3 regions of the Vibrio sp. 2134-1 genome follow, and region 1 is predicted to be linked to each of the others. Evidence: predicted binding sites of a transcription regulator. Region 1 holds the regulator's gene; each other region holds the start of a gene.

Region 1 (4,314 bases):
AAATGCCAGTGGCTCTAATTGCGCGCGCTGCAACGCTTGTAATACATCACTCTGTGTTTTTTCGAAGTCGTGCCCATGCATGAAAGACAACTGCACCAATAAAACATCATCCAGTGAAGTAATAATTTTAGCGCCACGACCAGATGCCAATACACGCTCAATACGAGTAGAACCCGACTCTGGCAGATAGCTACACTTGAGATTAAGGTCCATGGTACTTTGCGCCACAGGCTGAAGCGTACGACTGTGTAGCACTGGGGCAGCTAAGCGAGCAAGTTCACTGGCTTCATCCAATCGAAGTAACGGTAATAAACAAGCGTCAGACACCAAACGTGGATCGGCACTATAAACACCAGCAACATCACTCCAAATCGTGACAGTACTGACTTCAGCAAGCGCGCCTATGACCGTTGCAGAATAGTCAGAGCCGTTACGACCAAGTAGAATGGTTTCTCCTGCCTCGTTCTGAGCCATAAAGCCAGTAATTACCACACGTTTATGGTTATGCTGCGCGAGGATCTCTTTAATTAAAGGGTATGAACGAGCGCGATCAACCTCTGGTTGAGTTCCCGCTTCTGCACGTAAAAACGCTCGTGCATCTTGTGCAACCGCAGGGATAGAACGTTGAGATAATAACGCGGCCAATAGGCGAGCAGACCATACTTCTCCGTGTCCCAGTACCGCAGCTTTTTGCGCATTAGTGAGTGGTGCAGTCAGCTCCGAGAGAGTACTGAACTCATCATGTAATAAAGCTAACAGCTCTTCTTTTGCTTCACTCTCCAACAAGCTTTCTATTAGCTCAGTTTGGAACTGTCTCAAGCTTTGAAGCGCTTCATGCGCAATTCGGCCATCTTTATTTAACCCTTCCAAAAACTCAATCAAGCGATTAGTGGTTTTTCCTGCAGCAGAGACGACCACAAGATCATTTTCTGTCGAATACTCCTTGAGAATACCCACAACGCGTAAGTAGCATTCTGGGTTTGCTAAGCTACTGCCACCAAACTTATGCAGCTGACGTTGTACAGTCATTGTTATCGTCTCCTATTACTGGGTAGCTTTAGCGAACGCTTGTTCTAAATCTGTGATGAGGTCTTGTGCATCTTCCAAACCGACAGACAAACGCAATAGTTGATGAGAGACCCCAGCCTCCGCCAGCGCCTCCTCACCCATTGCACGGTGCGTCATGGATGCTGGGTGGCAAATCAAACTTTCTACACCACCTAATGACTCTGCTAATGAAAACAGTTGGAGCTCTTTCACAAACACCTTTAACTGTTCAAACGAACCAGAAAACTCAAAACTCAACATAGAGCCAAAGCCCGTTTGCTGCTTTTTAGCGATGTCATGACCTGGATGTTCCGGCAGGCTTGGATGATAGATAGTTTTAACTAACGCTTGTTTCTGTAGGTAAGCCAGTACCTGCTGTGAGCTCTCTTCATGTACTCTCATACGAGCACCAAGCGTACGAATACCTCGCAGTGTCATGTAACTATCGAATGGTGTACCCGTTGCACCAATACAATTGCCCCACCATGCAAGCTCTTCTGCATGCGCTTCTGTGTTGGTGATGATTACCCCACCAATTACGTCCGAATGACCGTTGATGTATTTTGTTGTGGAGTGGATAACAAAATCCGCACCTAGCTCTAAAGGTTTTTGGTACACGGGTGTCAAAAAGGTATTGTCCACCGCAACTAACGCGCCGACTTGTTTCGCTTTTTCACAAGTAGCTGCAATATCCACTACGCGAACCAGAGGATTTGACGGAGTTTCTAGCAAAATGAGTTTTGGTTTTTGTGCCAATGCAGCATCTAAAGCCTGTTCGTCTGATTGATCGACAAACTGAACCTTAAAATCGCCTTTGTTAGCTCGGGTATTAAAAAGACGATAGGTACCACCATAACAATCGTGAGGAGCAATAATGAGATCATCTGGGCCGAGAAAAGCGGAAACCCATAAATTTAATGCCGACGTACCGCAGTTAGTAACAACCGCTCCTTTTCCAGACTCGAGTTCAGATAGCGCACTTTCCAACAGTCCGCGATTTGGATTACCAGATCGTGTGTAATCATACTTGGGCACTTCACCAAAAGCAGGAAAACCATAGTTAGTGGAAAGATAAATAGGTGGAACGACAGCATGATATTGGCTGTCTGATTCAATACCAGTGCGTACTGCAATGGTCGCAGGTTTGCGAGTGCTCATGGGTGTATCCTTTCACGGGTAATGACTTCTAAATAGGAATGCGCTATATCTAATGAGTAACATAAAGTGATCAACACGCTTCCTTTGCTGTTATGTTCACTTTACTCGTCAAAAAATGAGACGTCAACACTTCTAGACGTCTATATGTCTTTGCTTATGGCGGTAAATGCAGCTAAAATCAGCACCTAAATTATTTTTAACCGATTACATAAATGAAGGTGTGCAATGGCTGACTGGAATGGCGAATACATTAGCCCATATGCAGAGCACGGCAAAAAAAGCGAACAAGTAAAAAAAATTACCGTCTCTATCCCGCTAAAAGTTTTAAAGGTGCTAACTGATGAGCGTACTCGCCGTCAGATCAATAACTTACGCCATGCAACCAATAGCGAATTGCTATGCGAGGCATTTTTGCACGCGTACACAGGTCAGCCACTTCCGACAGATGAAGACCTTCGTAAAGACCGTCCTGATGATATTCCAACAGAAGTAAAAGCGCTGATGACGGAAATGGGCATCGAATTTGAGTCATTCGACGAAGAATAAAAAAGCCTGATAAGAGGTTTCAGGTAATAACTCTTGCCTCGAGCCAAATGAATGACATAAAAAATGGGACGCAATAGCGTCCCATTTTTGTGTATCACATCTGAAAGATATATTACTCTGCCATGTAGTTTTCAGGCATCTCGATACGAGCTACACCTGAATTAACCGCCGCCTGAGCAACCGCTTTTGCAACACGTGGTAGCAAACGTGAATCCATTGGTTTTGGAATAATATAGTCCGCACCAAACTCTAGCTTATCAACACCTGCAGCCTTCAATACGGCTTCAGGTACAGGCTCTTTTGCTAGCTCACGAATCGCCTCAACGGCTGCAAGTTTCATTTCATCATTGATTTCACTTGCACGCACATCAAGAGCACCGCGGAAAATGAATGGGAAACACAATACGTTGTTAACTTGGTTAGGATAATCACTACGGCCAGTACCCATGATCAAGTCATCACGAACTGCGTGAGCAAGTTCCGGCTTGATTTCAGGATCCGGGTTAGAACATGCGAATACGATTGGCTTATCTGCCATCAACTTCAACGCTTCCGCTGGCAATAGGTTTGGACCAGATACACCTAGGAACAGATCTGCACCTTCAATCACGTCTTCTAGTGTGCGCTTATCTGTATTGTTCGCAAATAGCTGCTTATATTCATTAAGATCATCACGACGAGTGTGAATCACACCTTTGCGATCTAGCATGTAGATTTTTTCGCGCATTGCGCCGCATTTGATCAGAAGCTCCATACACGCTACAGCGGCAGCGCCAGCGCCAAGACAAACAATTGTTGAATCTTCAAGTTTCTTACCTTGAAGTTCGATTGCATTCAGCATACCCGCTGCCGTTACAATAGCAGTACCATGTTGATCATCGTGGAATACTGGTACATCACAACGCTCAATCAAACGTTTTTCAATCTCAAAACAGTCTGGTGCTTTAATATCTTCAAGGTTAATACCGCCAAAAGTGTCTGCAATGCTCGCAACAGTATCAACAAATTCATCGATCGTGCGGTGCTTAACTTCAATATCAATAGAGTCAAGACCTGCAAAACGCTTAAACAGTAACGCTTTACCTTCCATCACTGGCTTAGATGCAAGTGGACCTAGGTTACCTAGACCTAGAATAGCGGTACCGTTAGAAATAACAGCAACCATGTTCCCTTTTGCAGTGTACTTGTACACGTTATCCGGGTTTTGTGCGATTTCACGCACTGGCTCTGCAACACCAGGGCTATATGCAAGGGCAAGATCACCCGCCGTTTCCGCAGGCTTTGTCAGTTCGACAGCAATCTTTCCTGGAGTTGGATAAGCATGGTAATCCAATGCTTTTTGGCGATGTTCTTCTTCTGGAGTGGCTGCTTGGTGGTTGTCTTCAGACATGGACGTTTCTCTTTTTTATTTTTAGGTAAGGGGGCATAAATTCTATCGGATAGAAATCAAACTTCATAGGCAAGATTGCGAGCAATATCCTTAAAAAGCCGATAATAAAAGAGATTAGACCAGATAACGGGGTTAAGCACCTGATTTTCGAGTCAGGTGCTCTTTCTTATTAC
Region 2 (4,314 bases), on a different contig from region 1:
GTTACGTAATCGGTAAATGTTACTAGCTCAACGTCTAGGTTGTATTTCTCTTTTGCTACTTTAGCGGCAACTTCGGCTACTTGTGCTTCTGCACCAGCAATAACGCCAACTTTTACTTTGTTTACGTCTACTTCTTTGTCGCCGCAACCCGCTAGAGCAAGAGCAGAGGCGGCCGTTGCTACAGTCAAAAGACCTTTAAGGCTAAATTTCATCTTTATCTCCTTATAATTTGTATTTTTGATGCTTATCTGTGGTCTACACGGCGCACCACTGCGTCGCCGATAGACTGAATAATCTGTACTAGAACAATCAACATCACGACAGTCACGGCCATGATAGTTACATCGTAGCGGTGGAAACCGTAACGGATGGCTACGTCGCCTAGGCCGCCGCCGCCTACCGTACCCGCCATAGCTGAGTAGCTAACGAGAGTGACCAAGGTAATCGTTACTGAGTTAACAATAGTCGGCATTGCTTCAGGTAGTAGAACTTTTGTGATGATCTGTGTTGGTGTCGCCCCCATTGACTGCGCTGCTTCCACCAAGCCTGTCGGTACTTCTAATAAAGCACCTTCAATAAGACGAGCGACAAAAGGAATGGCGCCAATAGTCAGTGGGACGATTGCTGCGGTTGTACCGATAAAGGTTCCAACTAGCATTTTTGTCACTGGAATAATCGCAACCATCAGTACGAGGAATGGCACAGAACGACCAATGTTAACGATAGCGCCTAAGCCGCTATTTAGTTTGGTGTTTTCAAGTAGGCCGCCTTTCTTAGTAATATGGAGGATTACCCCTAATGGAATACCCACAGCAAAGCCGACTAATCCGGCAACCGCAACCATGTAAAGCGTTTCCCACGTTGCACCTAAAAGTAGTTTGCTGTTTAAGCTCAGCCATTCAGAAATCGTATTAAAGGACATAACCAAGTACCTCTACTTTTACGTTGTGCTTACGCAGGTATTCAAGAGCTGCGTTGTCATCTTCTTCGTTACCAAATAGCTCTGCGACCATCATGCCGAATTTCACGCCACCAGCGTAATCAAGGTCGGAACTCAAAATACTCACATCAATATTGTATTTACGAGAAATTTGCGACATTAACGGTGCATCGACGGTTGCGCCAGTAAACTCTAAGCGAACCAACGGGTAGCTGCCATCAACACGCTCTGCTTGCAGACGTGCTTGGTAATCTTCAGGAATGGAAAGATCCAGCGTTGAGCGAATGAATTGGTGCGCTAGCTCTGTCTTAGGGTGCGCAAAAATATCGCCAACGGTGCCTTTTTCCACCAGCTCACCACCACCGATGATTGCTACTTCGTGACAGATACTTTTTACGACTTCCATTTCGTGAGTGATAAGTAAAATCGTGATGTTGAGTTTGCGGTTGATCTCTTTCAATAACTCAAGGATAGATTGAGTTGTTGCCGGATCTAGTGCGCTAGTGGCCTCATCACAAAGCAGCACGCTAGGATCGGATGCCAATGCACGAGCAATTGCCACACGCTGTTTTTGTCCGCCACTTAAGTTAGATGGGTAGCTTTCGTGTTTGTCGGCTAAGCCTACAAGCTTTAGCAACTCAGTTACTTTTGTTGTGACTTGCGATTTGTCTTTACCTGCCAGTTCTAGGGGTAATGCCACATTATCAAACACAGTACGAGACGAAAGCAGGTTAAAGTGCTGGAAGATCATGCCAATGTTACGGCGTGTTTCGACTAGTTGTTTTTTACTGAGTTTGGTTAGATCCACACCATCAACGATGATGGAACCAGAGGTCGGCGCTTCTAACATGTTGACACAGCGGATCAGCGTACTTTTACCAGCACCTGATGAACCGATAACACCAAAGATAGTGCCTTTGTCGATGTGTAGGTTAATGTCTTTCAGGGCAAGGATTTCCTTACTGCCTTGGTAGAACACTTTATTGACGTTTTTTATTTCTATCATGTTTCAACCTGCCCAAAGATACGGGGAACTTCGCTGTCAAAAACGGCCTTTGACAGAACTTAATGTTGAGCTTTATCTCAATTTTCAGTTGATGCTATGGGTTAAGCAGAATGAAGTCAATAGATATTTTTACGTCTAGACGTCTAAATGTATGGATGTTCTGTTTTGAAACGAAGATGTATAGATAACAAGCAGGAGGTAGACGGCAGGGCACCCTCAGATTTACCGATTCTTGCCCAACAAATCAACCGTTTTGTCGAGGCCAAGAATGAATTAGATAGTGTTGAAGTTTATAAGGTATGTAATAATCTGATTAAACCGAGTTAATAGAGAAATACGTTTTGGCAAAACCTGCTGTTTTTATCGATCGTGATGGCGTGATAAACGTTGACCACGGCTACGTTCATGACGAACATGATTTTGAGTACATTGATGGTGTATTTGAAGCGACGAAAGCGCTAAAAGATAAAGGCTACCTTCTAGTGTTAGTGACGAATCAATCGGGCATCGCACGCGGTAAATTCAGTGAAAACCGTTTCTTGTCTCTGACTCAATGGATGGATTGGAACTTTGCTGATAATGGTGTTGAGTTCGATGGTATCTATTACTGCCCACATCATCCAGAACATGGCATTGGCGAGTACAAGCAAGATTGTGAGTGCCGTAAGCCAAAACCAGGCATGTTCATTTCTGCGCGTGACTTCTTGAAGATCGACATGGAGAAATCTGTGATGATCGGCGATAAAGCTGAAGACATGATGGCAGCAGAAGCGGCAGGCGTTGGCACTAAGATTTTGGTTCGCACTGGTAAGCCAGTAACGGAACAGGGCGAAGCCATTGCAACGGTAGTATTGGATAGCATTGCAGATGTGCCTGCGTACTTAAACAAGTAATATTCATTACTGACTGAGATAAGGGAAGCCACTGCTTCCCTTTTGTTTGATTCCTTCTTTTAATCTGAACACTTATGAGCAAAAAACTCACCATTCTTGATATCGCAAAATTGGCAGGCGTGGGCAAATCAACAGTAAGCCGTGTGCTTACTAACGATCCAAAAGTGAAACCGCAAACGCGAGAGAAGGTTGAGCAAATTATTCGTGAATCTGGTTACGTGCCGTCCAAATCTGCGCAATCAATGCGTGGCGGCAGCCAAAAAGTCATTGGGGTTATCATCTCCCGTTTAGACTCACCATCAGAAAATCGCGCCGTTGGTACCATGCTCAATGCTTTGTATTCCGCTGGTTATGATGCGGTGATCATGGAGAGCCAATTCGATCGCGATAAAACCAATGAGCATTTGGATGTGCTTAAACGTCGCAACGTCGATGGGGTGATCGTGTTTGGCTTTACTGGATGTGATGAGCGAGCATTGGCGGAGTGGGGGAATCGTATCGTCGTGATCGCGATGGACACGCAAATGGTTTCCTCGATCAACTACGATAACCAAGGTGTGATAGACATGGCTTTGTCTCACCTTGAGCAGCAATCTTTATCTCGCATTGCTTATATTGGTGTTGATCCTGAAGACAAAACCACTGGCTTAGCTCGTCTAAATGCTTATAAAGCTTGGTGTCAACGCAAGCAAATTACACCTTGTTTCCAGACGGGTAAGTTGAGCCATGAAAGTGCTTATCAGTTGGTAGACAAAGTCCTTCAATCTGACACTCAGGCCATCGTGTGCGCCAGTGACACCATCGCGTTGGGCGTGATTAAGCGTCTTCAAGAGTTAGGACGTGAAGACGTGGTTGTGACAGGTGTTGGAGGTAATGAATTGCTCTCTTTCCTTTTTCCTAAAGTGTTTAGTGTCGACCCAGGTTATACCCTTGCAGGTGAGAAGTCCGCTAACATGCTGATCAATCAATTAAATGGCGATGAGGAAGTGGTTCACTTTACTCAACAGCCTATCGTTTGTTAATCCACACTAAGACGATCTGCTCTAAAATTATACTGTGATCATTCTCAATTAATGGGACTGTTCCCATTTTGTTTTTTGTCTTCGAATGGCAATATTAAAATTAAGAAATGGGAATGTTCCCATTTATAAAAACAAAATGATGAATCGAATGTATCCAATACAGGGTGGACAAAGTTATGAGTAAGATTGCGCGTAAAGACGTGGAGCGTCTTATTGAGCTGGTCGGGGGGCCGGACAATATTGCCAGTGTAAGTCACTGTTTAACTCGCTTGCGTTTTGTTCTAAATGATACGGACAAAGCAGATACGAAACAGTTAGAAGCATTACCGATGGTGAAGGGCTGTTTTACCAACGCAGGCCAGTTCCAAGTGGTTATCGGTACTGAAGTGGATGAAGTTTACAAGGTACTGATCGGACTGACGGGTAAAAGTGAAGCCAGCAAAGACGAAGCGA
Region 3 (4,314 bases), on a different contig from region 1:
GGTAAATTAAAAGGCTCGTCTATGAATACTATCTATCGGCAATAGTTAGTATCTATGAAAATGCAGCGTAGCGATTCTTAGTATATTTGAAGGTATATCAAAGAATAAGGAGCACTCGTCCTTGAAGGGGAGTCTGAAAATTAGTTATGAAAAAAGCAGCTAGGTAGCTGCTTTTTATTTATTAAGTTACGTGTCTTTAAGAGTCCACTGTCTCCGTATGTTCCGGAGTGGTTATTGCTTGGTTGTTCTCTTCCATCTTCTTCTCTTCTGCTTTTGCTTTTTCAATCATTGGAGTGATTGTTGAGCCTTGAATGAGGATAGAGAAAACAACGACGGAGTAGGTCATTACAAGAATAATCTCTTTTACATCGATTAACTTATCTTGAATCACCCAAATACCAGATGGAATGGAAAGTGCCATTGCCAATGCAAGGCCCCCGCGTAAGCCGCCCCACGTCAAAATACGTACTGACCACGGGTTATATTTTCTGTAACGCTTAAAGCCAATGTACGAGAGAAATACGCTTAAATAGCGAGCTGCTAGTACAAGAGGGACTGAAATAGCCATCATGATCCAGTCTTCTTTGTGGAATTCAAACAGCAGCATCGACATGCCGATCAGTAGGAATAACACGCCATTCAAGAACTCATCAACAAGCTCCCAAAAATGGTCAAGGTGATCTTCACTCTCTTTTGAAAAGCCAATAAAGCGTGTCCAGTTGCCAATCATAATACCGGATACAACCATTGCGAGTGGGCCTGATACATGGATGTATTCAGCAAATGCGTAACCTGCTGTTGGGACACCAATGGTAAGTAACAATTCCATTGAGTGATCATCGGTGGCACTGATCAAGTAGTGGAATAGCAAACCGAGGACGAAACCATATGTGATACCACCGATAGCTTCTTGGATGAAGAGTAAGGTGACACTACCTACAGTTGGTGCCTCAGTGCCAAATGCAATCGTAAATAGAGTGACGAAGATAACCAAACCGAAGCCATCATTGAAGAGCGATTCTCCTTCAATCTGAGTGGAGATACGTTTAGGAGCATCGAGTTTTTTCACAATAGCCAATACAGCGATTGGGTCAGTTGGCGATATTAGAGCACCAAATAGTAAGCAGTAGACCAAATCAAATTGGATGCCAATTAACTGACAAAACCCATACAGCGCAAATCCAATAAAGAACGTAGAAAACAGTGTAGCTCCAAGGACTAAAACAGTGATCTCCCACTTTTGATCTTTAAGGTTCGGGAGTTTGATGCCTAGTCCACCAGCAAATAGTAAGAAGCCAAGAATGCCTTTGAGCAAGAAATCTTCGAAGTTAATCCTTGTGACCGTCTCCGTTGCAATTTCGGTGAGATGGAACCAGTTGTTTTGACCCGCAATTAAGATTAGAAGTGAAAGCACCATTGAACCTGCGGTAATCGCAATGGTGGTTTGCATCTTTCCTATCTTGCTGTTTACAAAAGCAATTAGCATCGCAGCTGCGGATAGAAAACATAAAGTATGATAGACCGACATAGAGCTCTCTATTTGTAACATTTTATGAATGGAATTCTCGGCTGATGCTGCTTAAATAGCAAACATTTTTTCGTGATTATTTTGCAAGTTAAGAAGGATATAAAATAATCATTAATTCTACGTTTAGACGTCTAGACTCCTGAAGTTTGTGTGATAGGATGGAAAGATAACTAAAGGAATGAGGCTGTACTGTGGGAAGTAACGTAATACAACAGATTGAAGCTCAATTGAAGCAACGTATTCTTTTGATTGATGGTGGTATGGGAACCATGATTCAAGGGTACAAACTTGAAGAGCAAGACTATCGAGGAACGCGCTTTGCGGATTGGCATTGTGATCTAAAAGGTAACAACGACCTGTTGGTTCTAAGTCAGCCTCAACTTATCAAGGAAATTCACGCTGCATATTTAGAAGCGGGTGCAGATATTCTCGAAACCAACACGTTTAACGCAACAACCATTGCGATGGCTGACTACGAGATGGAAAGCCTAAGTGAAGAAATTAACTTTGCTGCTGCCAAGCTTGCACGTGAAGTTGCAGACGAATGGACCGCAAAAACACCCGATAAACCGCGTTATGTCGCAGGGGTTTTAGGGCCGACGAACCGCACTTGTTCTATCTCTCCTGATGTAAACGACCCTGGATATCGAAATGTTTCTTTCGACGAGTTAGTTGAGGCTTACTCTGAATCGACTCGAGCGCTGATTAAAGGTGGTTCTGATCTTATTCTTATCGAGACCATCTTCGATACTCTTAACGCTAAGGCTTGTTCATTTGCTGTTGAAAGTGTGTTTGAAGAGATGGGTATTGAGTTACCTGTGATGATCTCGGGGACTATTACTGATGCTTCCGGTAGAACATTATCCGGTCAAACCACAGAAGCGTTTTACAACTCATTACGTCATGTTAAACCGATTTCGTTTGGTTTGAACTGTGCACTTGGCCCGGATGAACTGCGTCCTTATGTTGAAGAGCTCTCGCGTATATCAGAATCTTTTGTTTCCGCTCACCCAAATGCTGGGCTTCCGAATGCATTCGGCGAATACGATTTGTCGCCAGAAGATATGGCTAAGCATGTTAAAGAGTGGGCTCAAAGTGGCTTTTTAAACTTGATTGGTGGGTGTTGTGGTACAACTCCTGAGCACATTCGCCAAATGGCACTCGCGGTTGAAAATATCGCCCCTCGTCAATTACCTGAACTTCCCGTTGCTTGTCGCTTGTCTGGCCTAGAGCCACTCGCTATTGATAAAGACTCTTTATTTATCAATGTCGGTGAGCGTACGAATGTAACCGGTTCTGCGCGTTTTAAGCGCTTGATTAAAGAAGAGCTGTACGATGAAGCGCTCGATGTGGCTCGTCAACAAGTTGAAAATGGCGCTCAAATTATCGATATCAACATGGATGAAGGCATGTTGGATGCACAAGCTTGTATGGTTCGCTTTTTAAACCTTTGTGCGTCAGAACCTGAAATCTCAAAAGTACCAATCATGGTTGACTCTTCCAAGTGGGAGGTTATTGAAGCCGGTCTTAAGTGCATCCAAGGCAAAGGCATTGTTAACTCGATCTCTCTCAAAGAAGGCAAAGAGAAATTCGTTGAACAAGCTAAGTTGATCCGCCGTTACGGTGCGGCTGTGATTGTGATGGCGTTTGATGAGATTGGGCAAGCAGATACACGTGAGCGCAAAGTAGAAATTTGTACCAACGCTTACCGAATTCTTGTTGATGAAGTGGGCTTTCCACCAGAAGACATCATTTTTGACCCAAACATTTTTGCCATTGCTACGGGGATCGAGGAGCATAATAACTACGCGGTGGATTTCATTGAAGCCGTTGGCGATATCAAACGTGATTTACCACATGCGATGATCTCGGGTGGTGTTTCTAACGTCTCATTCTCTTTCCGTGGCAATAACTATGTACGTGAAGCGATTCACGCGGTGTTCCTCTACCACTGTTTTAAAAATGGTATGGATATGGGGATTGTGAATGCGGGTCAGTTAGAAATCTACGATAACGTGCCTGAAAAATTGCGTGAGGCTGTGGAAGATGTCGTTCTTAACCGTCGTGATGACGCCACTGAGAGATTGTTAGATATCGCGGCGGAATATGCAGGCAAAGGGGTAGGTAAAGAGGAGGATGCCTCTGCACTTGAGTGGAGAACTTGGCCTGTTGAAAAGCGCTTAGAGCACGCGTTAGTGAAAGGAATAACTGAGTTCATCGTTGATGATACCGAAGAGGCTCGTGTCAACGCTTCAAAGCCATTAGAGGTGATTGAAGGCCCATTAATGGATGGGATGAACGTCGTCGGAGACTTGTTTGGTGAAGGTAAAATGTTCCTTCCTCAGGTCGTAAAATCTGCACGAGTGATGAAGCAAGCAGTCGCGCATCTGGAGCCCTACATCAATGCAGAAAAGCAGGTGGGACAAACAAACGGTAAGATTTTGCTAGCGACGGTCAAAGGTGATGTACATGATATCGGGAAAAATATCGTTGGCGTTGTATTGCAGTGCAATAACTACGAAATTATCGATCTTGGTGTCATGGTTCCTTGCGAAAAGATCTTAAAAGTAGCGCAAGAAGAGAACGTCGATATTATTGGTTTATCAGGGTTGATCACACCTTCATTAGACGAAATGGTGCATGTTGCAAAAGAGATGGAGCGTCTCGACTTTAACTTACCTCTTCTCATCGGTGGCGCAACAACGTCAAAAGCCCATACAGCAGTTAAGATTGAGAAAAATTACAAGCATCCAGTGGTTTACGTGAACAACGCCTCACGTGCAGTG

Evidence for each region. The regulator MetJ, encoded in region 1, represses methionine synthesis genes. The targets are predictions, from matches to a motif close to TTAGACNTNTANANGTCTAA.
Region 2: metN (methionine ABC transporter ATP-binding protein MetN) is a predicted target of MetJ. The motif match lies at 2,074-2,093, and genes of this name have one in related genera.
Region 3: metH (methionine synthase) is a predicted target of MetJ. The motif match lies at 1,652-1,671, and genes of this name have one in related genera.

Annotation. Positions count from the first base shown of each region.
Region 1 covers NZ_JAWOUS010000023.1:46,130-50,443, forward strand. The annotation lists gene R7R78_RS20470 (bifunctional aspartate kinase/homoserine dehydrogenase II) at 1-1,029, opposite strand, end outside; gene R7R78_RS20475 (O-succinylhomoserine (thiol)-lyase) at 1,045-2,205, opposite strand; gene metJ (met regulon transcriptional regulator MetJ) at 2,431-2,751, shown strand; gene R7R78_RS20485 (malic enzyme-like NAD(P)-binding protein) at 2,864-4,141, opposite strand.
Region 2 covers NZ_JAWOUS010000006.1:134,417-138,730, forward strand. The annotation lists gene R7R78_RS09615 (MetQ/NlpA family lipoprotein) at 1-212, opposite strand, end outside; gene R7R78_RS09620 (methionine ABC transporter permease) at 245-922, opposite strand; gene metN (methionine ABC transporter ATP-binding protein MetN) at 912-1,946, opposite strand; gene gmhB (D-glycero-beta-D-manno-heptose 1,7-bisphosphate 7-phosphatase) at 2,288-2,839, shown strand; gene treR (trehalose operon repressor TreR) at 2,914-3,861, shown strand; gene treB (PTS trehalose transporter subunit IIBC) at 4,038-4,314, shown strand, end outside.
Region 3 covers NZ_JAWOUS010000019.1:640-4,953, forward strand. The annotation lists gene R7R78_RS18680 (cation:proton antiporter) at 197-1,528, opposite strand; gene metH (methionine synthase) at 1,720-4,314, shown strand, end outside.